DNA from 3 places in the Dasania marina DSM 21967 genome. Region 3 is predicted to be linked to each of the others. Evidence: predicted binding sites of a transcription regulator. Region 3 holds the regulator's gene; each other region holds the start of a gene.
The links. The regulator sigma-54, encoded in region 3, starts transcription at its own class of promoters, with help from an activator protein. The targets are predictions, from matches to a motif close to TGGCACANNNNTTGCNNT.
Positions count from the first base shown of each region.

Region 1: B067_RS22065 (PEP-CTERM sorting domain-containing protein) is a predicted target of sigma-54. The motif match lies at 5,378-5,395, and genes of this name have one in related genera.
Region 2: B067_RS0118895 (PEP-CTERM sorting domain-containing protein) is a predicted target of sigma-54. The motif match lies at 3,317-3,334, and genes of this name have one in related genera.

Region 1 covers NZ_KB891590.1:111,302-119,308, forward strand. The annotation lists gene B067_RS0118070 (hypothetical protein) at 258-683, opposite strand; gene B067_RS20920 (ion transporter) at 1,622-2,038, opposite strand; gene B067_RS20925 (hypothetical protein) at 2,022-2,426, opposite strand; gene B067_RS0118085 (winged helix-turn-helix domain-containing protein) at 2,419-2,757, opposite strand; gene B067_RS21510 (hypothetical protein) at 2,956-3,390, opposite strand; gene B067_RS22295 (GDCCVxC domain-containing (seleno)protein) at 3,727-3,939, opposite strand; gene merC (organomercurial transporter MerC) at 3,936-4,343, opposite strand; gene B067_RS0118105 (MerR family transcriptional regulator) at 4,435-4,842, shown strand; gene B067_RS20935 (hypothetical protein) at 4,831-5,214, opposite strand; gene B067_RS22065 (PEP-CTERM sorting domain-containing protein) at 5,458-6,270, shown strand; gene hflX (GTPase HflX) at 6,860-8,007, shown strand, end outside.
Region 2 covers NZ_KB891592.1:30,294-38,300, reverse strand. The annotation lists gene B067_RS0118915 (ABC transporter substrate-binding protein) at 1-616, opposite strand, end outside; gene B067_RS0118910 (HpcH/HpaI aldolase/citrate lyase family protein) at 792-1,655, opposite strand; gene B067_RS0118905 (flagellin N-terminal helical domain-containing protein) at 1,769-2,584, opposite strand; gene B067_RS0118900 (carboxymuconolactone decarboxylase family protein) at 2,793-3,182, shown strand; gene B067_RS0118895 (PEP-CTERM sorting domain-containing protein) at 3,401-4,072, shown strand; gene B067_RS0118890 (SDR family NAD(P)-dependent oxidoreductase) at 4,224-5,006, shown strand; gene B067_RS0118880 (YiaD family glycine zipper/OmpA-like lipoprotein) at 5,519-6,199, shown strand; gene B067_RS0118875 (hypothetical protein) at 6,263-6,568, shown strand; gene B067_RS21005 (NUDIX hydrolase) at 6,705-7,439, opposite strand; gene B067_RS0118865 (hypothetical protein) at 7,443-7,955, opposite strand; gene B067_RS0118860 (AMP-binding protein) at 8,002-8,007, opposite strand, start outside.
Region 3 covers NZ_KB891579.1:31,056-39,062, forward strand. The annotation lists gene B067_RS0108990 (PTS sugar transporter subunit IIA) at 1-446, opposite strand, end outside; gene hpf (ribosome hibernation-promoting factor, HPF/YfiA family) at 490-777, opposite strand; gene B067_RS0109000 (RNA polymerase factor sigma-54) at 959-2,467, opposite strand; gene lptB (LPS export ABC transporter ATP-binding protein) at 2,672-3,397, opposite strand; gene lptA (lipopolysaccharide transport periplasmic protein LptA) at 3,375-4,235, opposite strand; gene lptC (LPS export ABC transporter periplasmic protein LptC) at 4,222-4,791, opposite strand; gene B067_RS0109020 (KpsF/GutQ family sugar-phosphate isomerase) at 4,802-5,773, opposite strand; gene B067_RS0109025 (calcium/sodium antiporter) at 5,782-6,795, opposite strand; gene B067_RS20010 (MlaC/ttg2D family ABC transporter substrate-binding protein) at 6,998-7,687, shown strand; gene B067_RS0109040 (BolA family protein) at 7,861-8,007, shown strand, end outside.

The DNA.
Region 1 (8,007 bases), on a different contig from region 3:
CCCACTAATCCATATTTTATAAGCTCGTTATCGTTTCTATAACTGGCAGTTTTTAGACTAAGTTTAATCAGCGAGTCACTTGTGCTGATGATTCCAACATTAGTATTTGTCTTGATAGAAGCACATGAACTCAAAATAAATACAAGGAATATATAGATTATAAATTTTTTTCAATTGTCTTTCCTTTTTTCGGTGGTGATGGCATCTAATGCAGCCAGCAGAGCCGCAGATTTTCCACGTCCTGCTGACTGGTGTTGTTACGCTGGAAGTTCTAATATACTGTAATTTTTGCGCATAGCAGAAACTATCAAGCCAATTAGCGTTTCAAAAATCTTCTGTTCGATCCATTCAGGGACGTACGGAATGTCGAATTTATTATTCAATCTTGTTCCAAGTACAGATACTAACTCTTCAGCGTCCGAGTCAGATATTCCATCACTTATGTTTTTTACCAATCCATAAATCTCATTTGGTAAGCTTTGATATAATAGCCGGTCGGCTTTTTTCACAGTCTTTACAAAAATAGTCTGCTCGGTTCCTTCTTTAATAAATGGAATGTCTATTTTATCATTTAACTTGGAAGCTAGAATTTCAACTTCCTCATCTGTTAACATCTCGATTTGATTGTCCATATCATTTTTTACGGCTTCACGCTGTGCCTGGGTAAGAGTAATATCAGTCATTTCGTACATTCCTTTATTGTCATTCCCTTTGTTGACTGAATGGTTTCGGGTTTAACCACTCGACTACGTAGCACTCATAGAAAACGCATATTTTTTGCGTCGCTTTGACCGCCTTTGTTAACCACTATGTACAAGCTCATTAACCCTGTGGCGTTGTCATAGTGGCACCTCATTCATGAAATTAAATAAAAATTAATGACTTCCGACTAAGAATTTCAGGGCGTATTAATATGTATGGTTAGTACAGGCATTAATTAAATAGTTGGCTGGAGTGATACAAAGGATTTTCTTACGGCTAAAGTTTGAACGCACTACTTCCATGACACGTCACCAAAAATTTATTTTATAGGCATAATAAAGAGGAAGTTTTTCTTAGGAGGTCAGGGCTATGATAAGCACGAGCAGCATTAATGATAAGCACTGCATGACATATTTACGATAACTACCGCCCCTAAACTTCCAGGTTAATATTACATTAAGGCCGAAAATGCTGCTCTTCTTTGAAAGTCATGTCAAAGACCAATTTATTATTATAACCTTGTTGCTTTAGTTAACTTGGATATAAAGTTGATAAAGGTATAGGTGAAAAACCTTTTACGATATGAAATTCCTGACTCCAGAAATACGGCAATAATTTTAACGCCTTTAATGGGTCAATTTCTGCTATACCACCTCAATCTACCCTCGTATTAAACGGAATAGATGAACGCCCGCTATGGGGCGCTTTGCGACATCTCCCTAATAAGACCACAATACCATGTGTGCCACCTAATACGGAGGAGTCACCATGCGCCAACTCACACAAACTCAAAACAGACCCCCACCCTGGAATAAAGTTACACAGATTTAGTTACAGTCTCTGAAAGCTATTTATAAACTGTAATCAAACGGGCCTTATGGCCCGTTTTTCATGTTGCCACTTGTAACGATTAACAGCACTATTCTTCTAAGTCACGAGCCTTTGAAAAAGCCGAAGCCACTAGCCCAGCCGGTATTGAAACTACGCCAAGACCTATAATCAAAATAAAGAAAGTGAACACCTTTCCGCCAGCGGTCACAGGATATACATCTCCATAACCAACAGTTGTCAGAGTCGTCACTCCCCACCACAGACTATGGAAGACAGAGCTAAACACCTCTGGCTGGACTGGATTTTCAAAATAGTAGATACCAACTCCAGCTAGAAATATTAGCGCTAGGGTTAAAAAGAAAAATACAACTAACTCTTCCTTAATAAGAACGAACGCTCTATGTAACCGCATTATCGCCCTACTATAACGAGCAAGCTTAAAAATCCTAACAAGCCGAAACATACGAAAAACACGTATTGAACGAAGGTCAACGCCAGAAGCGATAAAGAACGGCTAACCTATCTTTACAAATATCTGTAGCGGTTAGCAAAACTAGGTTCCCAAACTCTGTTTCTAGTTGTGCAAACTCGTGCACGGGCTCGTTTCCTACAGAAATTGGCCCGGAGGGGAACTCCAAAAAAAACGCTGTATCCGGGTGTTTAAAATATCTATTTTTCTCCGAAAACCCTATCTTCGCGAGTGACGCCGCCAGATTTCTTCTCTTTACATCATAGCGTTGCACAAAATCCAGATCCGTAGTTTGATACTTATTATCGCTATAGATAGTGACGCAGGCTCCGCCCACTAAGACCACGGCGATATCGTCCGCCAAGAGATGGCTTGAAACAAAAGCACATAGCTCCGCCGTTGTCATTTTGGCAATATCAAACACTTTGTATGGGTTTTCCTGTTCGGCGCGGTCGACGGCGATTCATTAGCAACTCATCCCTTATTGCAGGCGGGTAGAACTCAACGGCCTTATCTAAGAGCTGCTGTAATTGAGGGTATAAAGCATATTTGGGGTTAAGGCGATAAACTCTTGTTTTTCCTTGCTGCTCGGCATATAGCACATTCGCATTTTCTAACTTGTCTAGCTGCCGCTGTATAGACGTTAGGCTACCGCCATAGAAAGCAGCTATCTCCCTACCATAGCCACCACCTCTAGTATTGATATAAACCAGCACTCTTTCTGCTGACTTGCTGCCAAAAATAGCGTTAAACATATAGCCTTACCAACCCCATCACCGAACAACAAAATAAATCATGTGAACTAATATATAGGTCATCACAGAAATGTCAATGTTCGCCCCACCGACTAACACCTAATGACTTTGATTGTCGCGCCCCTGTCATAACCGCTCCTGATACTAGGCAAGGCTATTGGGGTCAGTGTTAGTTTTCGTAAACCTTACCCTGAAAAATTAAAGATCCTTCCACCAAGCTTTTATATCAGCCCAAATACCAGTACTGCCCTCTTTCACATCTTCAGCAACTTCACTGCTAGTGTCTTTGGTTTTATCCCAAACTTTACCGCTAGTATCCTTGGTTTTATCCCAGGCCTCTTGGCTGCCATCTTTGGTTTTGTTCCAGACTTTCTCGCTGCCCTCTTTCGTTTTATCTAGGGCTTCACCGCTAACTTCTTTGGTGCCATCCCAAACTTTACCGCTGGTATCTTTGGTTTTATCCCAGACCTTCTCGCTACCCTCTTTGGTTTTCTCTAGGGCTTCACCGCTTATTTCTTTGGTGTCATCCCAGGCGCTTTCACTGGCTACTTTGGTTTTGTCCCATAGCGATTCATCTTCTGCATAGGCACTAGGGGTTATTACCAATAAAGCTATTGCTACTCTTTTTAACATGACACACCTCATCACTATCAATTAATTAATAAGCCCATAGTACAATAATAAGTACAATAACAGGCACAATAACTAGTACAACAACATACAGGTCATTCGCACCATTATGAAAAAGCGGTAATTACTGAGTAAAAACGAGATCACCCATTAGCCATGCTGGTTCAGGTTCAGGTGCATGTTCATGGCACTGCGCCCCTTGGAGCAGCCCATACCTAATAACATTGATATCAGAGCAGAAACTACCCCTGTATTTTTACCCTATTCCCAACAACTGCTATTAAGTAAACAGCCAACACGCTCACCTATACCTCCTTAGGGCCAATAGGCGATAGGCGTTTACCCACAACAAGAGCTGCCATCCTGTATGGGAGGGCACTTTACGCTACCATAGGAGCAATAAACGCAGCAGTCACCCGGCTTTGGTTTAAGTACCTCATGACAGGCTTCGCATTCATAAAACCACTGGCAGGCATCCGTAGGCATCACCTCCAGATTTTGGTGGCCACAATTAGGGCAAGTGATTAAAGAGTTGGGAATGACTTTTTTCATTTTTTTACCTCGGCAATAGCACAAGTTTTATTTATTGGCCATATCAAATCTGCGACTGATACTGCCATCATTAATAATAAGGCTGTATAGAATAAGTAAGTGCTCCAGCCGTAATGCCACAGTGGATAGAGGGTTGCCAGTACGGCTATTGGCCCAAGTACAGACAATAAACCACGCCATTTATTACGATGTTTATACCAACCGTAGCTGTTCACCACTAGCGCTATAATGGCAAAAAGCGGTAGTAATATATTGATAGCAAGCCCCTCTAACGGGCTAAGAAAGCCAAGCCCAAGCGTGGCAGCCAATGCCCCTAAAGCGGGGAAGCACGCTGTGCAACTAAAAGCGGCGACAATCACCCCGCCAACACCAACCTTATCTATAGAACTTACAACTCTAGACATTACGCCCTCCTATTATTGACATGTGCAACTATTGACATAAGCAACACAATGCGACTATAAAACCTGTAGTAACTACAGGATCAAGGCCTTTATGACCACATCACGCACTACATACTCCAGAGGCGAGCTAGCCAAGCTAACTGCCGTCAAAGCTGAGACTATTCGCTACTATGAAAAGTGCGGATTACTGAAGGCCCCCGCAAGAAGCGCAGGAGGCCATAGAATGTACTCGGCAGAGCATGTTGGGCAGCTAAAGTTTATTCGTCGCTGTCGTGAACTTGGGTTTACCATCAATGAGATAGAGGGCCTACTTAGCCTGGCGAGTATTGGCGAGAAAAGCTGCCAACAAGTGCAACAAGCAACGACTGCCCACTTATCCGACGTACACAATAAAATAAAGGATTTAAAAAAAATGGAGAAAACGCTGAAGGATTTGGTTAAACAATGCGAAGGAAATACTGCACCTTCTTGCCCGATTATTGAGTCTTTATTTTCCTAGCTTCCTCGCCAACAGAGTCGCAAACTGCAATTGCGCGCCATTGTGCATAACGCCTGCATCTTCATTGTATTTAACCAACTCCCATCCCTTGTAAGTAACAGGCAACTGCCCTGCTGTTAGCGTAAAGGGTAATGGCACGGGGCATGGGTATTGTTCGGCGCTCATGGCGCACACTATCAAGTGATAACCGCCTGGCAGGGTATGCGCTTGCATATCGACGATAACCGTATCAACACCAGCGGAGTTGAGAAACATTAGGGCTACAGTGCAGCTAATAAAATAATAATCGTCAGCAAGCTCAGCGCTGTTGATGTCATATATCTGCGCCTTAACATCGGCTAAGCCTTCTTCGCTCACAATGAACTGCAGCATTTCAATGAGAGAGGGTTATGGCCTGTTTATGCCTACTAGGATGGCCACATAGCGTCTAGGCTCGCTGTTTCCGTAAAAAACCATGTCGGTAAAACTTACACTTTTTTGTTTCTTTTATTAAGGATTTCCTCTATCTCATTGAATAATAATAAAATAAAAAATACGGCCTAATAATTGCTATTTGATTGCAGGTAAAAGATTACAGGTACAGGTATGATTTTTAATACACAACGGAGATCTTCAATGTTAAAAACTTATGTAATGGGGGCGCTTGCCGCTCTGGTGCTAGCTCCAATAACAGGGCAAACAGCGCCTATTAATTTGAACGACTGGACGGCTGAATCTTATGATGCAGTGTCTGGCTTTGGCTCAGGCAGCTGGGCGGTAAACGGCAGTGGCGGCGAATCGGTTTATCAGTCTGTGAATGGCCAGCCAACTATATTTTATAGCGACTTCAATGCCCATGGCACAGATGTAACTGGCTCTATAAACGTATCCGGCGGTGATGACGATTACATTGGTTTTGTATTGGGCTTTAACGCTGGCGACTCTACTAATGCATTCGCTGACTATTTATTAATTGATTGGAAAAAGAACGACCAATATTACAATTTCGGCTCACCTTCAACGTCACCAGGCTCAACAGCAGAGCGAGGCTTGGCGGTTTCACGCGTAACAGGCGTGCCTACCGCTGATGAATTCTGGGGGCATTGGGATGACGCAGGCCATACCGGAGGGGCAGTAACCGAGTTGGCTAGAGCGACTAACCTGTCTGATACCGGCTGGGTAGCAGGAACTGATTATGAATTCACTTTTGACTTTGGCCCCGCCAACTTAGATGTTTATGTCGATGGTGCATTGGAAATTAGCATTACAGGCGCGTTTAATAACGGCGCTATCGGCTTCTATAACTTTTCGCAAGCTGCGGTCACCTATGACGCTTTCGATGTAGATACAGGCACCCACACCAACCCAGTTCCAGAGCCTGGTTCAATCGCTCTACTCGCACTTGGTTTGGCGGGGCTTGGTTTTTCAAGAAAAAAGAAAGCTTCATAAGATAAGTTAAATAAAATTAGTAAAACCTCGGAAATTTCCGAGGTTTTTTTTGCATAATACATTTGAAAAATTAAACCTAAAAAACAGACCTAGGTACGCTTATTAAAAAATAATAAGTACTCTCTAACACTCAACTTAAAACCAACCTCCTACCCCGCCTTCCTCGCCAACAGAGTGCAAACTGCAATTGCGAGCCATTGTGCATAGAGCCTGCATCTTCATTGTATTTAATCAACTGCCACCCCTTGTAACCCTCAGCTAACTGCCCTGCTGGCTCAGGTATAGAATATTGTCGCCATTGGATCACCCCATGATTAAGGCTCTCCATGGCTCAATAAGCTTGCAGCCACTACCACTGCACCATTAACAATCACCATGCACAGGATGTAGGCCGTAACGGCCATTTAGCCCGACAGCCCTAAAGCCATAACAGCCACTAAGTTTTTGAAGTAAGAGCTATTACACCGATACTCAGGTTCCCGCCCATGATTGGGTGTACACTGCACTACGCGTGTAGTCATTTCCAAAGCCTACGCCCCCTACTTTGAGAGCCTTTTCTTATGAGAAGTCAGCCTATGGTTAATCCTCTATGTTAAACCCTGAAAAACCACGCGCTCAGCGCGCACTGATCGTTGCCGTGCAATTGGACAACGTCAGCGATGTTGAATTCGAATCGTCATTAACCGAGTTGGCGGAGCTTGCCAAAACGCTAGGGATGGAGGTAGTGGGCCAGTTTACCCAAAAGCGCTCATCTTTCGACTCAACGGCGTATTTTGGTGTAGGCAAGCGCGAGGAAATACGGCAGTTTTTAGAGAGTGATCAAGCTGACGTAGATAAATTGGCACGCGATAACCCACAGGCTGCTAACGGCCCTATTGAGTTTGTTTTAGTCGACCACGAAATATCGCCATCGCAATCACTGAACCTAGAAAATGAGCTGGGCTGCGAGGTTATGGACCGCACGGTGGTGATACTGGAAATTTTTCATCGCAATGCCAGCTCACACGCCGCGCGGGTGCAGGTTGAGATTGCTCGGCTGAGCTATATGGCGCCGCGCCTACGTGAGGCAGCCAAACGCGCCGGGCCGCTTGGGCGGCAGCGTAGCGGCACAGGTGGGCGCGGCACCGGCCAATCCCGCAGCCAAACCGACAGCCAAAAAGTTCGTGATCGTATTGCCGAGCTGCAAAAAGAAATTGATGCCATGGAAGCGAGGCGCGATACCCAACGCTCGCGACGCTTGGGCAAAACGGGCTTAGCGCAAGTGGCGCTAGTCGGTTATACCAATGCAGGTAAATCCACCCTAATGCGCGCCTTAACGGATAGCAAAGCGCTAGTGGCCAACAAGTTATTTGCCACGTTGGACACCAAGGTGCGCAGCTTACACCCCGAGAGCGTACCGCAGGTATTGGTGAGTGACACCGTGGGTTTTATCAAAAACTTACCCCATGGCCTGGTTGCCTCATTTAAGTCAACGCTGGACGAAGCCCTTAGCGCATCGCTGCTGCTGCACGTTATAGACGCTGGCGACCCCGGCTTTGAAATGCAGCTAGCAGTAACCGATAAGGTATTAGCCGAGATTGGTGCCGATAGCGTGCCGCGTATACGGGTGTTCAATAAAATTGATTACCTAGACGATGCCGACGCACAGGCAGAGCGCAGTGCTGCGCTGCAAGAAAAGTACCCCGGCTGCATCGTTATTAGCGCGCGCAGTAAGGACGACATAGCGGAATTACACCA
Region 2 (8,007 bases), on a different contig from region 3:
TACCCGCATAAGCCTCATCCAATAACCAACCCCAACTCTCAGTTTCATAAGGTATACCTTTGGCTACAACATCGGTGTTATAACCAAAGGAATCGACATTATGGACGTAGGGTAAAAAGCTAATATTATCGGTATGCTCTGTACCTAATTGACCATTAGCCTGCACATGCAATATTTTATAAGGCGCATCCCCCGCCCCCAATTTTGCCTGCGGAGTAAGCTTGCCGGTTTTACTAAGATCATTAATTTCATCCCAGTAACGCAGCTGTTTTTTATCGATAGATTGTATAGATCCCGACCGCCACAACACATTAATACTGTTAGACCACTGCTCATACAGATCAAAAGACTGTGGCGCCATAAACGCTTTTTGTAATACGGCAGCGCTGCCTCCTGGCTGAAACTCTATATTAATACCTAAATCTGCCATAGCCTGCTGACGGATTTCTTCCTGCAAGGTGACATGAGTACCCAGTACCCGCAGGGTGGTTTTATTACGGGCAAAAACAAAAGGCGCCTTACCTGCTATGCAGACCGAAGCACCTAAGGCGGCCAATGCTTTTACACTCTTTCTTTTCGGTACATCAATGGGTTTATTGTTATTACCTGTAGACACGCCATACTCCTATAACATAACGGGAGGCGTCCTCCTCCCTATTAGTTCAACTGATGCTAAGTGTAGACCTTGACGGTAAAATGTCTGCTTTATTTCCCTGCATCTATTAAGCTCAGCCAACCGTTAGGCACAAAACCTAACAGCGGATACTACGCTTTACTGCCACGCTAATAGATCACCGCTCAGCTATAGCTGCAGCTATAGCCAAAGTACGTTTGGCCTCATCTACATGTAGATTTTCTATTAAGCGACCATCTAACAGCACTAATGCCTCACCGGCTTGTTCAGCCTGCTGCCAAGCCACTAGCACTTTATGCGCCCACTCTATATCGGTAGCACTGGGGGAAAACATTTGATTGGCATAGGCTATTTGCTTGGGGTGTATCACGCTTTTACCATCAAAGCCTAAATCTCGCCCCTGTTCGCAACTATGCTGATAAGCCTGCTCGTTATTTAAATCCAGTTGCACGCCATCAATAATATCTAGGTTATGCGCTCGCGCTGCCAGCACACACAAATTAAGCGAGGCCACTAAACCTAAGCGATCATCACGATTACGCAGGCGCAACTCTTTTGATAAGTCACTAGTGCCCATCATCAACACGGCAATGCGTGTACTGGCACCACACACCTCTTGAATATTTAACACGCCCCTAGGGGTTTCAGCCATTACCCATAAATACAGGCTACCCGGTGCCTGTGCTTTATCTAAAATAGCCAGCGCCTCTGCCACCTCTGCTGCGGTTTCAACTTTAGGTAGGCAGATGGCATGAGCACCACTGCGGGCCATGGCTTTTAAATCGCCCTCACCCCATTCGGTATCCAGCGCGTTAACTCGCACCACTATTTCACGAGTGCCGTAATCGCCCAGCTGTATCGCTGATGTAATAATTTCTCTGGCTTGCACTTTGGCTGCAGGTGCCACCGCATCTTCCATATCAAAAATAAGACTATCGGCTGCTAGCTGCTGGGCTTTTTGTAAGGCTCTGGGGTGTGAACCGGGCATGTATAAAACGGAACGGCGGGGGCGTATCTGCATGGCTACCTCATACAACTGTCATAGAGCTCGCATTCTAACAGCGCGCCGTCTGTAAGCTCTATAAAGTAGCAACTATATTCATTATTTTTTACTTTATGGCAGGCACTCGCACTTTACGACAATAAGCGCAACACCAGTTGTGAACTGGCATTAGCCTGCGCTTGCAGAGCATTACCGGCGCCTTTGAGTAGTGACTGTTTGACTTGCTCACTGGAGGCTTGGGCATAGTCGGTATCACTAATACGGCTGCGCGCAGCAGCAATATTTTCGGCGCTACTGCGATTATTATTAATTGCCGATTCTATACGGCTACTCACCGCACCTAAATCACCACGAAAGCTATCCACTGCGGCTATGGCCGTATCAACTACCGACAAGGCATTACTGGCACCTGACGCAGTGGAAATATCCACAGCCTGCGTTGTCGCTAGGCTGCTGCTGACATCTTGTAATTGCACAGTCAGCTTCTCGCCGGCTTCACCGCCTACCTGCAAATCTATAGCCGTATTATTGTTAAGCAAATTAACATTATTAAATCTAGTATTATCCAACACGCTGCTAATTTGCTCTTGTAGCTGGCCCACTTCGACCTGCAAGGCATTGCGTTGTGCGCCACCTAAGGTGCCGTTGGCCGCCTGCAGGGATAGCTCCCGGATACGAGTGAGATTTTCGGTAATGGATGATAGGCCACCGTCCGCCACCTGCACTAAAGAAATACCATCACTGGCATTGCGTGCGGCTTGGTCTAATGCGGTTAACTCGCTTAGCAGTTGTTGGGAAATAATTAGGCCCGCGGCATCATCTTTGGCGCTGTTAATTTTTTTGCCCGAACTTAAGGGTTGTAAGCCCTCACTCTCTTTCTTTGCAGTTTTCTGCAAATTATTGAGTAAGCTCTCGTTGTTGGTGGTTTCACCTATAGTCAAACCCATATGGTCACCTATTAATATACTATTTACGTCACCCTAGCCTAGCAGCTATAGGCCTAAGCGCTAGGTCTAGCTTTATCTGAAGCAGCCTGAGGCTATAACTATGTAGCATATAGCCGCTACCCCCATAAACCTACTCAATAGCCCTGCTAACTGGGTATAAAAACCTGTTATATTTGCAAGCTTTAACAAACAAACTGAGTAACACACAATGTCAGAACAAGATAAGAAAAACGGCCTGAAAGTAAGAACTGAAGTGATGGGTGAGGCCTTTGTGCAGCGCGCCATAGACAATACCAGCGAACTGACTGCACCCTTGCAAGACTGGATTAACGAGCATGCCTGGGGCTCCACTTGGCAGCGCGACACCCTGCCCCGCCAAACCCGCTCGCTAATCACCATCGCCATGCTAGCGGCACTTAAAACCCCTACCGAATTAAAAGGCCACGTGCGCGGCGCGCTCAATAACGGCTGTAGCGTGGCAGAAATACAAGAAGTGCTACTGCACTCTATAGTTTATTGTGGCGCCCCCGCCGCCCAAGAAGCCTTTCGAGCGGCGCAAGAAGTTATTAGCGAGTGGCAGCAAACCAACCCCAATTAACTTATAAGTAAATTTTTAAAAATATACAAACTTCCAAAGCAAACCAAATAACAGGTGACGAAAAATCTTACAACACAGCGCAATTAGTTGGTATATTTAACAGTAACATACTGTTAAATAATAACTTAATAACTTGGCACAGATAATGCTACATCTAAATCATAGTAAAACAACACTGGTCAATTTCCAGTACGAAGATAATGATTAAGGTGCCATCCATGTTAAAAGCTCTTGCCCTGACTATTGTAACCGGCCTAGTGTCGCTACCAGCCTCTGCCTCGTTAATATTAGAGTCCTACAGCTCAGGCTCAGCCAACCCCAATACTATTGGCGGCTACGCTATGACGGACTTTAACCTCATCGCAGGCAATACCGGCGACGCCATCTCTAGCATCAGCTCACCGATTAGCGGCAGCGTTGGCCTCAGCGATCAATATGGCAACCCTGTTAGCCTAGGTTTTGCCGATAGTACAACGTGGTGGGTAAACGGCGAAGCCAACGACAGCAACATTTTCACAACAGGCACTAACACCATCACTATCGTATTACCCGAAAACACCTTAGCTTTTGCCTTTAACGTAGGTGCTAACCAAAATGCACAAGGCTGGATAGATACTTTTGAAACCAATGGCAGCGGTTTGAGTGGTAACAGCAGACACTACTTTAGCCCCAGCGCCAGCAACACCCCAGGCTTTGGTGTTTATGCCGACAGCAGCCAAGAGTGCTCTTACCTATCATCCATCGTAATTGACCCCACATTTATTTGGGGCGCAGGTAACTTCTCTATTAACCAAGGCTCTTGTAATACCGCCGTGCCTGAGCCCTCACCTATCATACTGCTAGGTTTAGGTTTAGTTGGCTTAGTAATTATTCGTAGAAAAAACAGCTAACAGCAAACCGTATTCGCAAAGGCTCTAGCTGTTATGGCTAGGGCCTTTTTTGTTTTTAGCTGCCCCCCCTAGCCGTTTGCGCTGCGCAGCGTTACTATCGCTACACAGATTTAACACCCCTAATAATGATTCCTAATAGCGAGTTACTACTATGCACCCACTCTTTTCCCTACAAGGCCAAGTCGCCTTCATTACCGGCGCAGGCAGTGATACGGGTATAGGCTTTGCCGCGGCAAAAATTTTAGCGGAGCTAGGCGCAGAGATTGCCATTACCGCTACCTCTGAACGCATACACCAGCGCGCCAAAGATCTGGCCAGCATTAGCCCAAAAGTAAAAAGTTATATTTGTGATTTAACCGACCGCCCTGCCACCCGCGAATTAATTAAAACCATAGAGCAGGACTTTGGCAAAATTGATGTATTAGTCAATAACGCCGGCATGACTATGGTGGGCTCGGAAGAGGTGTATGGTTTGTTTCATTTAAGCAGTGACGAAGAGTGGGACACGGGCATAGAACGCAACCTCACCACCTGCTACAACGTCACCCGCGCGGTATTACCCGGCATGGTGGATAGACAGTACGGCCGCATAGTCAATGTTTCATCGGTAACCGGGCCACTGGTGAGCAACGTAGGCGAGGCGGCTTACAGCGCCGCCAAGGCAGCTATGATAGGCATGAGCCGCAGCATAGCCCTAGATGTTGCCAAGCATCACATCACGATTAATAACGTTGCCCCGGGCTGGGTAGCTACCGCCTCACAAACCGAAGAAGAAGCCATAGCCTCAAAATACACCCCGGTAGGGCGCGGCGGCAGCGCCATGGAAATGGCCACCATGATTGCCTATTTGGCGTCACCAGGTGCAAGCTATGTAACAGGGCAAATGATGGTCGTGGATGGCGGTAATTGCCTGCAGGAAAGCAAAGGGCCATAACAAACCAGCATCACTCCTTTCAAAAAAACAGGGTGTCAATCTAGCTCATTAGAACACCCGGCAAGGGTATCTATACTGAATGCCACTCATAGGGTGCTAGGCATTATTATGGATACCAGCACCGACCCTCATATTAGAGAAATATTTACAGTAATGAGCTGAAAACCACCAGTTTATATAGGGTTTTCATTTACACGGACTAGATTTAAATTTACGTGATATTAAGCTAGCAAACACTACGCTAATAAAAGCCTATTTAAACCTGTAAGCAACTTACTTATAAGAAAGTTATCATCCCCCGCTGATAAACCTATGCGCTTAGCCCAAGGGGGGGGGTTATAGCCAAACTGGCCGCGGCCTTGGTTAAATATACAATAAGCCTTTACTGTCATTTTTTAAAAACTAGCTGTACCGCAAAGTTTTACAATCCTTTACAAGCCCATGTTTACTTAATTTATCGCTTTATCCATACTGCAAGTCTAAACTCCACCACACTAATCATAGGTATTATCATGAACGCAGCAATTATAAAGGCTCCCATTATCGCCCTAGCGCTGTTAAGCGCATCCGCGTGCACAACATTTGATCCTTATACCGGCGAACAAAAAACCTCTAACACCGCAAAAGGTGCAGGTATAGGTGCAGGCCTTGCGGCAGTAGTCGCCTATGCTGCCAACAAAGATGAAGATGATGCCAGAAAGAGAAACCAACGCATATTAAGAGCTGCTACTGGCGGCGCAGCCATAGGCGGCGGTATCGGCTACTACATGGATACCCAAGAAGCCAAATTACGTAAACAACTGCGCGACAGTGGCGTGAGCATAGAAAGAGAGGGCAATAATATTAATTTAATTATGCCTGGCAACATCACTTTTCAAACAGGCAAGTTCACCTTAAACCCTAACTTTCACTCGGTATTGGATTCTGTTGCCTTAGTATTGAAAGAATACGACCAAACATTAGTTATCGTGTCTGGCCATACCGATAACACCGGCTCGGCAACTACCAACCAAACCTTATCAGAGCAACGCGCCGCATCAGTCTCCACTCATTTGAGATCGAAAGGCGTACTTAACGATAGGATAGAAAATATAGGTTTTGGCTTTAGCCAGCCCATCGCTAGCAATAGCACCGCCACCGGCCGTGAACAAAACCGCCGTGTAGAAATCGCCCTTATCCCTATCACTGAATAAATACAGGCTAATATGAGCCTTCACGCAGCTGAAGGCTCAACGGCCTTATAAAAAGAGAGCACAATGAAATCTGTCTATTTAATACTGATGATAGCCGCATGCCTGAATATTAGCGCCTGCCAAACGGCTAGCACATTACAGAGCGCCAGCCAAAAAAGTATCGCTGAAAGTTACTCATGTAGCCAAGTCTATGCTGTATTTGATGCCTACAATGCCGATAAGGTGTCGTTAAGTGCCTTAGGGGATATCGCCAAAGCTTCAGGTTTAGTGCTGGCACAAAACCCCAACACTGACCCCAGCGCCTATTATGACGGGGCGAAAAATGCAGCTAACTTAATACTGCTTACCCAAGGCTGTCAGCCGCTGTAACTAGTTGCGGTACTACCCGGATAGATAGCAATACACTGCGTAAACTATAACGCGCTATGTGACAGGGTAAGTGGATGCTGGCAACTGCTTGCAGGAAAGCAAATGCGTTTGAAGGCTATACGTTGCTGGCATTATCTCAAGATAAAAAATCACATTCATAAATCCAAGTACCACCATTCTCCCACAGCCGGTGCCTAGCACCGGCAATATGGGCATTATTCGCTTCATAGCCAGCATCACCGGCATAGAGCATACATCTATCCTGCTGGGCATCAAGCCAATAGCTGGCAGCATAGCGCAGCGGCTCTCTGCTTTGATAAAAGGCCAGCGCCTCAGCAACGGTTGCTTGCCGCGCCAACTCTAACAGACTCACATAGGTAGGCGGCATCATCGCTAATTGCTGGTTTTCAAAGTCAGCTAGTGCTTGTTGCGGGCGACACCAGCGATGGTTATCAATCTCATAATTATCAACCTGCACCGCATCATTCACGTTATGCTCAGCAATAAAAAACCAAGTATTAAAACGCTTGCTCATACCTTTAGGCGCTAACCACTGCGACATGGGGATTAATTGCTGTGGGCAAATCTGTAGCTGTGCCTCTTCATAGGTTTCACGCACCGCTGCTTGTCTGGCGGCGGTGTGTATAGCTTCTGGGGGCAGCTGGCTGACGGAGAGCTTGCTGATTTGTTTATCTGGATGCTTATCGGAATGACTGCCGGGGTAATCCTCGGCATCGATACGGCCGCCAGGAAAGACCCAGTAGCCAGCGGCAAAATCCATAGCCTGCGAACGGCGCAGTAATAACACCTCTAAACCCTGGCCACCATCACGTATCAGCATCGCGGTGGCGGCAGGAATTAATGCAGGCATCACTTAGTCACCAGTATCACTAGTGTGCTCAGCAGGCTGCTCTGCGGCGGCTTTAAACTGCTCGGGATTCATAAACATCATATGCGCAACTATAGAGGCGTCTTTAGCAAACTCTAGCGCTATCATCAGTATATTTTCTTGCTCATGGGCGCGCACTACGCCGGGGATACCGACTAACTGTAATCCCTCTTCGCTGTGCATAATGCGTATATCTTTTTTGGCTTTCAGATCTACCGCTATGCGATTAAGCAAGCCACCTAAAGCTACCTTAAAAATATCATAGTTAAAACCGGGGCCCTGAAATTCACTGTGATCTAATTTGAGCTTGCAATCTAGCTTCAGCTTTTCGCCTTGATTGATGGCCCCCACGCTTAATACTTTACCCTGTTTTAAATCTTTAAAGGCAGCTTTAGCTTTTTCTTTAGGTGCGGATACCAAGATACGGCCCATCACGCCGCCCATAACATCCAGTACCTGAAAAAAATTAATTTGTATTTCTTTTGCTTGCTCAGTCATAACAACCTCATCGATAATTTCGTTTTTTATTGTTCATAATGTAACGCTATAC
Region 3 (8,007 bases):
GCGTTAATGGCTATATCAAACAGCTCTTGGCTGGTTTTGGCGTTGCGCAGTTGCTGGCAAAATTCGGCGGTGCTGAATAATTTGGCCAGGGTAGCTAGCACCGCTAGGTGTTCATCCTGCGCTTCGTTAGGCACGATAAGTACAAACAAGATATCTACGGGCTCACCGTCTATCGCGTCAAAGTCTACCGGCTGTTCTAGTTTAATCAACGCGCCGGTAATGCTACTGCAGTTGTCTATGCGGCAGTGGGGTATGGCTATGCCGTGGCCTAGGCCGGTGCTGCCCAGCTGCTCGCGGGCAGTGATCTTGTCGCATAAGTCCTCACTGTCTAGCGAAACTATATCCTGACATATAAATTGGCATGTAGTTTCTAGAACGCGTTTTTTGCTGCGCCCTTCGGCACCACAGAGGGTGCGCTCAAGGGTAAGAATGGAGGATAAAGACATAGAATTTCGCGATTACTGTGTGAGCGTGCTTGGGGTTAATGGGCTAATAACTTTTGACTTTTTCTTTATGTTTAATCAGTTGGCGGTCAAGTTTGTCGGTGAGCGTGTCTATCGCAGCATACATATCTTCAGACTCTGAGACAGCGAATAAATCGGCGCCAGCAACATGGACGTTAGCTTCTGCTTTTTGGCTGAGTTTTTCAACGGTTAAAGTGACATTGGTGTTAGTTATTTGATCAAAATGGCGTTCTAGGCGGGAAAATTTGCTGCTGACGTAATCTCTAAGGGCTGTAGTAACTTCGACATGGTGACCGCTAACATTAATTTGCATGGCTGGCTCCTTCTGACAGGGTTAAAAAGTAGTGCTGCACGGCGTGCGGACTCTTTAATTGAATAGGGAGGAAGTGGCTCCCGTCTCTTTCAGCTTAGCGTAATTTTGGCAGCCTGTTTAGTTCGCCTGCTAAGAATCTCGTCGCTGTGTCGGTAGTTTTTTAAGTGTTTGATTATTCAGCTTAAACCAGCCGCTTGCGCTCATTAGAGGGCGGTATATTAAGCGACTCGCGGTATTTGGCTATGGTGCGGCGGGCCACTTTGATGCCCTGTTCGCCCAGTAAGGCGGTAATTTTACTGTCACTGAGTGGTTTTTTGGTGTTTTCGGCGGCTATGAGTTTTTTGATCAGTGCCCGTATCGCGGTGGAGGAGCATTCGCCGCCGGAGTCGGTGCTGACATGGCTGGAGAAAAAATACTTGAGCTCAAAAATACCTCTGGGCGTATGCATGTATTTTTGGGTGGTGACCCGCGAGATAGTGGATTCGTGCATTTCTACCGCCTCGGCGATGTCGTGCAGTACTAAAGGCTTCATGGCCTCGTCACCGTAATCCAAAAAGCCGCGCTGGTGCTCGACGATGCGGGTGGCCACTTTCATCAGGGTTTCGTTGCGACTTTGTAGGCTTTTTAAAAACCAGCGCGCCTCTTGCAAGTTGTCGCGCAAATAGTTGTTGTCGCTGCTATTGTCGGCGCGCTTAACCATGGAGGCATAGGTGCTGTTAATACTGAGTTTGGGGGCGGTATCGGGGTTGAGCTCGACGGTCCAGCGGCCTTTGATCTTTTTAACAAAAACATCGGGTACTATATATTCGGTTTGGCTGCTGGTAATGGTTTCGCCGGGGTTGGGGCTAAGGCTTTGGATAAGCACTAGTGCGGCTTGCAGCTGTGTTTCTTTGAGTTTGCTACGGCGCATCAATTGGGCGTAATCACGGTTGCCCAATAAGGCCAGGTGGCGAGTAGTGACAAGTTTGGCTTCTTTTAGCCAAGGGGTGTCGGGAGACAGCTGGTTGAGCTGTATCATCAAACACTCTTGTAAGTCAGCTGCAGCCACCCCCGGCGGGTCAAATTGCTGTACCCGGTGTAGTACTGCCACCACTTCGTCCAGCTCTAGTTCGGGGTATTCTTCGCTAAAACCGGAGAGTATATCTTCGGGGGTTTGGGTGAGCCGGCCATTGTTGTCTACGGCATCAACTATAGCCATGGCGACGGCTCGGTCCAAGTCGGAGAGTCGGGTCAGGTTGAGCTGCCAGTAGAGGTGATCTTGTAATGATTCTTCGGCGCTGTTGTTGGCGTCAAAGTTATAGTCGTTATCGCCGCTGGCTGATGAGCCGTTACTGCTGGGGCTGTTATTGGTGTAAACGTCATCCCAGTTGGTGTCTACCGGTAGGTCGTCGGGGATGTTGTTTTCAGCCCAGTCACTATCGGCATCGGCGGCGGTGCTGTCGGCTTCTTTGCTGGTGGGTTTTTCGTTGGGTTGGCTGAGGTCTACCAGCTCGGCTTGCTTATCGCCTTCTTTGGCTGGGCTGTCGGCTTCGCTTTCTTCGTTCACCTCTAGCATGGGATTGCTTTCTAAGGCTTGTTGTATCTCTTGCTGTAAATCTAGGGTGGAAAGCTGTAATAGTTTGATCGCTTGCTGCAACTGCGGCGTCATGGTCAGCTGCTGGCCAATTTTAAGTTGTAGCGATTGTTTCATAGTGACTAATTATTACTTTTCCGCACAAGGAAGTCGCGCCAGGTGGGTGGTTTTACCCTTGGTGCAGGCTATTAATGCCAGTGATTAATGAGGACAACTTAAGGCCTAGTGTAGTTTATGCAGGTTCTTATAGGCAATAAGAAAGCAATATTTATACCGCTTTTTTTATGGCTATGCACCACAGTAGTTTAAAAGCTGCACAGCTTATAAAACAAACTGGTGGCCCAGATAAATATCCCGCACTTTGCGGTTATTGAGCACGGTTTCGGGTGAACCTTCGGAGATGATGTGACCATCGCCGACGATATAGGCTTTTTCGCAGATGCTAAGGGTTTCTCGCACATTGTGGTCGGTGATTAGCACCCCTATATTAAGGTTTTTTAAATGCTTAATAATGTTTTTAATATCGCCCACCGAAATGGGGTCTACGCCAGCAAAGGGCTCATCCAATAAAATAAATGCCGGTTCAGTCGCTAGCGCGCGGGCGATTTCTACCCGGCGGCGTTCGCCCCCCGATAAGGCCATGCCCAAGCTGTCGCGTATATGGGTAATGTGCAGCTCTTGCAGTAACTCTTGCTGTTTAGCTTTGCGTTGTCGGCGGCTTAAGTCTGCGCGGGTTTCCAGTATGGCCATAATGTTGTCGGCCACGCTGAGCTTGCGAAAGATAGACGCTTCTTGGGGTAGGTAGCCTATGCCTTGTCTAGCGCGGCCGCCCATGGAGAGGCCGGTGAGGTCTTTATCGTCCAGGGTGATGCGGCCGCGGTCTGCGGTGACTATGCCCACTATCATGTAAAAGCAGGTGGTTTTACCGGCACCGTTAGGCCCTAATAAACCGACGATTTGGCCGCTTTCTACGGACAGTGAAACATCTTTAACCACTTCCCGGCCTTTGTAGGCCTTGGCTAGGTTACTGGCTAACAGCGTCGGCATGGCTATCCTTTAGGTCGGTTTTGGGGTTGGTATGATCGTCGGTTGGTGCGCTGGCCTTGTCATTGCCTGTTGTGTTGGGCTGTACCGTAGGGGTAGGTGTTGGGGTAGCTGCAGAAATAGCTGCAGGGGTGGGCGCGTCTACGGCGGTAGCTGACACATCGTCGCTTACGGGGGCTGGTACGGATACGGGCTCTGGTTCAGGGGCTGGCTTAGGTTCTGATTCAGACTCTGATTCAGGTTTTGGTGCTGGGCTTGGATTGGCTATAGGTGCAGACATGCCATTGGTCTCCGCGCTATCGATTTTGCGCTTGGGCTCTAGCACCATATTAACCCGGCCGGTGCTGCTGGCGGCTTCGCTGCCCTCTTGGCTGCCAGCTGCTTTCACTTGCGCGGTGTTGGTGTTGTAGTCTATGCGTTGGCCGCTAAGGCTGGAGGCTCCTTGGGTTAGTGTGGCCTGGTTTAAAAAGACGATGGTGTCGTTGCTGAGTTGGTACTCTATGGTTTCCGCCTGCGCTTCTACGGGCGGCTTTTCAGCTTCGTTTTGCTGGCTAAAAAAGGCCAGCTTACCTATGGCGACGATACGGGTGACCGAGCGATCCTCGCTAAACACGGTAACAGTGTCGCCTTTAATATGCAGGCTGCCCTGTACCATCACTACGCTGCCGTTATAGAGGGTCGTTTCTTTGCCGTCGACGATGCGCTGTTCGGCAGAGTCTGATTGTATGGTGATGGGCTGGGCACGGTCTTCTGGCAGGGTCCAGCCTGAGTTGCTAAATAGGGTGCTAATGAGGCTGAGCGCCGCGGCGCTGAGTGGTATGTGTAGCTTACGGCGCTGCATGATAGTGGCCTGTTACGTTTTTTTTCAATAGAGTGTGCTCTTGGGTTAAGTCCGTTCTAATACCGGTGGCGGTAGTCGTGCCCTGTGGGCTAGTAATAGTGACGGCTAGATTATTCTCGGCGATTTGTTTTTTGGGATAGATATTTAGTGCGCTGGTGCTGAGCTGGTAGCGCTGGTCGTTGCTCAATACAATAACATTATTTTTTAATGCTACCTGCTGGCCCTGTTTCGTTACTATGCCTGAGTCTGCAGTGATCTGCCATGTCAGTTGCTGGTCGGTGTAAAAGTGCATCACCGGTAGTTGCAATATGCTGCGTTTGCCCTTGGCGTAGTTGTTAAGGCTTTCGGCTGTCAGGGTATGCGCTAATTGGCCTTCGGCATTAAAGCGTTGGCTGTGTATGTCGCGCATAAAAATTTCAGGTTCTTTGGGTGTGGCCTTTTTGCTAAAGCTGGGGGTGGAGCCGGATTCGGTATACAACCACAAAAACATTAGCAGTAAAGCCAGAGCGATACTGGTAATGACGAAGTGTTTTTGTTTGCGACGCAGTAAAGTCATAGTGTGTGGGCTAAGCCACTCCCGCCTTTAGTAAGTCGTGTAAATGTACCGCGCCGACGGGGTGTTTATGGCTATCAACTACAGCCATGGAGTTGATTTTGTACTCGTCCATTAAGCCCAGCACTTCAGCGGCTAACATGCCGGGGCTGGCGGTTCTTGAGTTGACTGTCATCACCTCGTCGATGCGGGTGCTGTGTATGTCTATGCTGTGATCCAGGGCGCGGCGCAAATCGCCATCGGTAAATAGGCCGATTAAGATATTCTGGGCATCCACCACGGTGGTCATGCCCAAGCCTTTGCGGCTGACTTCCAGTAGGGCATCGCTAAGCAGAGTGCCGCTTTGCACTTTCGGTATTTGCTCGCCGCTGTGCATAACATCTTCCACTTTTAATAATAGCTGTCGGCCCAGTGCGCCGCCGGGGTGTGAAAAAGCAAAGTCTTCAGCGGTAAAGCCGCGTGCTTCTAATAGGGCTATGGCTAGGGCGTCACCCATTACCAGTGAGGCGGTGGTGCTGGAGGTGGGTGCTAGGTTAAGCGGGCAGGCTTCTTGCTCTACGCTTACGTCTAAATTGGCATCGGCGGTTTGCGATAAGATGGAGTCCGGGTTGCCGGTGATGGTGATTAGCGGTATCCCCAAGCGTTTTAACAGCGGTAATAAGGTGACGACTTCAGCGGTGGTGCCGGAGTTGGATAGTGCTATCACCACATCTTGCGCGGTAATCATGCCCATGTCGCCGTGGCTGGCTTCACCGGGATGGACAAACATGGCCGGGGTGCCAGTGCTAGCTAGGGTGGCGGCGATTTTAGTGCCTATATGTCCAGACTTACCCATGCCAGTGACGACGACGCGGCCCTGGCATTGCAGCATGAGTTCGCAGGCCTGATCAAAGTGCTGATCTATACGGTCTACTAAGCTGGCCACGGCATCGCGCTCTATCTTAATCGTGCGCAGTGCGGAATCTTTAAAAGAGATAGTCGTCATGGTGTGGCTTATCCGTTAATAGGGAATAGCAGATAGTAATAGGCTGCGTACGCAATTAATAGCGCCGCGCCAGCTAACCTACCTAAGTATTGAGTCGGTAATAGGGCGGTAGCATTGCTAGCCTGTAGTTTGTTGCGCGCTCGTTTGGCCCAGATATAGTGGCCATAGAGTATGGTTGCTAATAATAGCGTGATGCCAGCCATGCTCATATAGTCGCGAGTAAATACCTCGGCGCTTAAAGCGGTGGGGCTAATCAGTGCTGGCATAGCCATTACGGCAAGCAGGTTAAATAGATTGGAGCCTACGATATTGCCCAGCGCTATGTCGTGGTGGCCTTTTAGCGCGCTGGCGACAGTGGCGGCCAACTCGGGCAAACTGGTGCCCACCGCGACTACGGTTAAGCCTATAATTAGCTCGCTAACCCCTAGCTCTATAGCGACTATTTTTGCCCCCCATACCAATAGTTGTGAGCTGGCAATGAGCAGGGCAAAGCCCACCACAAACAGCAGCCAGGCTTTAGCTGTGCTCATGGTGGGTATGTGTTCAATATCGGCCTCATGTTCGGCATCGGGCTGGTGTGATTTACTGGTGACCAAAATATAAAAAATAACCGCCAGCGTAACTAGTAAAATAACGCCGTCCGACCAACTTAAATAGCCATCGTATAAGCAGTAGCTGGCGCCTATAGTGGCAATTAATAGCAGCGGCATTTCGCGTTTTAAAATAGTTAGGGCGATGGGGATGGGGGCAACTAGCGCGGTAATTCCCAACACCATACCTATGTTAGCTAGGTTGGAACCTAATGCATTACCCACTGCCAAATCACCTGCCCCCTTTAAGGCGGCGCTAATAGAGACGATAATTTCAGGGGCTGAGGTGCCAATGGCGACAATGGTTAACCCTATCATGATGGGAGCCATACCCAGATTTTTGGCGATGGCGGCGGCACCTGCAACAAATTGGTCGGCGCTCCAAATTAAGCCTGCAAATCCGATAATGATAGCAATACTGGCTTCTAGCATGGTGTTCCTATGGGTAGTGAATGGGGTGAGTGGGTTTGTTTAGGGCGGCCATTATATAGGGGTTTTTACTAAAGGTAATCGCCACTGTGGTAATTTTGGTATTTAAAAGAAAAGTTATTGTAGTGTATTTGTGGCAACAGAATGCTTTTACCGCGCTGCTTTTTTCGTTACATTGGCAGCCATTCATTATCAGGAGAAAATCATGAGGGTTTTACAACGCGTGTCAGTGGCTATTACGTCACTGTTATTGATGGTGAGTGTGGCTGCGGCGGCACCCTTAAGCGCTCATCAAACCGTAGAGCAAACCACTGACAAAGTGCTGAGCTTAATCGATGATGCCAACGGTTATTTTGAAAGTGATCCTCAGCGTTTTTATAGGGAAATAGAAAGCATATTAGATGCTGTGGTCGACTTCGATAGTTTTTCCCGTGGTGTTATGGGTCCCTATGCCACTAGAGAATATTACAAACAGCTAGGTTCGAATAAGGCCAAGGATGCTTTTAAAGGCCAAGTTCGGCGTTTTGCCGGAGTGTTCAAGCAGGGCTTGGTGCAAACCTACGCTAAGGGCTTGTTGGCCTTTGGTGGTACCCGCACTGAAGTCGTCCCCCCCGCAGCAGATGACGGCAATGATGGTAGCACTACTGTTTTGCAAAAAATCTACGGCTCGGCGGAGAAACCCTACGAGGTGCATTACAAAATGCGTCAAGACAGAGATGGTTCTTGGAAAATACGCAACGTAACTATAGAAGCGGTTAATTTGGGTTTGGTGTATCAGGGCCAATTTATCTCTGCCGCCAAGCGTTATCAGGGTGACTTGGATAAGGTGATCGATAATTGGTCGGTTAAGCCTGCCGGCCAAGAGACTGCAGTACAACCGCCGTCACAACAATAGCGCTGGAGGCCCCATTTAGCTCGCTATTTGGGGCCTGTTTCCGTATAATTTGCCGTCTTTTAATAGTGTGGCTGCTAGCAATAATATCAGTAGCTACGCCAGTAATAATGCCAGCAAGAACGCCGGTAACAATGCCGGTAACAATTCCAGCAAGAATGGGCGATGAGGAAGTCATGAACGCAGATCAAATCAAACAATTACTGCAGGCCGAGTTAAGCGGCTGCGAAGTACATGTCGAGGTCGAGGGCAGCCACTGCACAGTGACGGCCATAGGCGATATCTTTGAAGGGGTGCGCCCTGTTAAGCGCCAGCAAATGGTG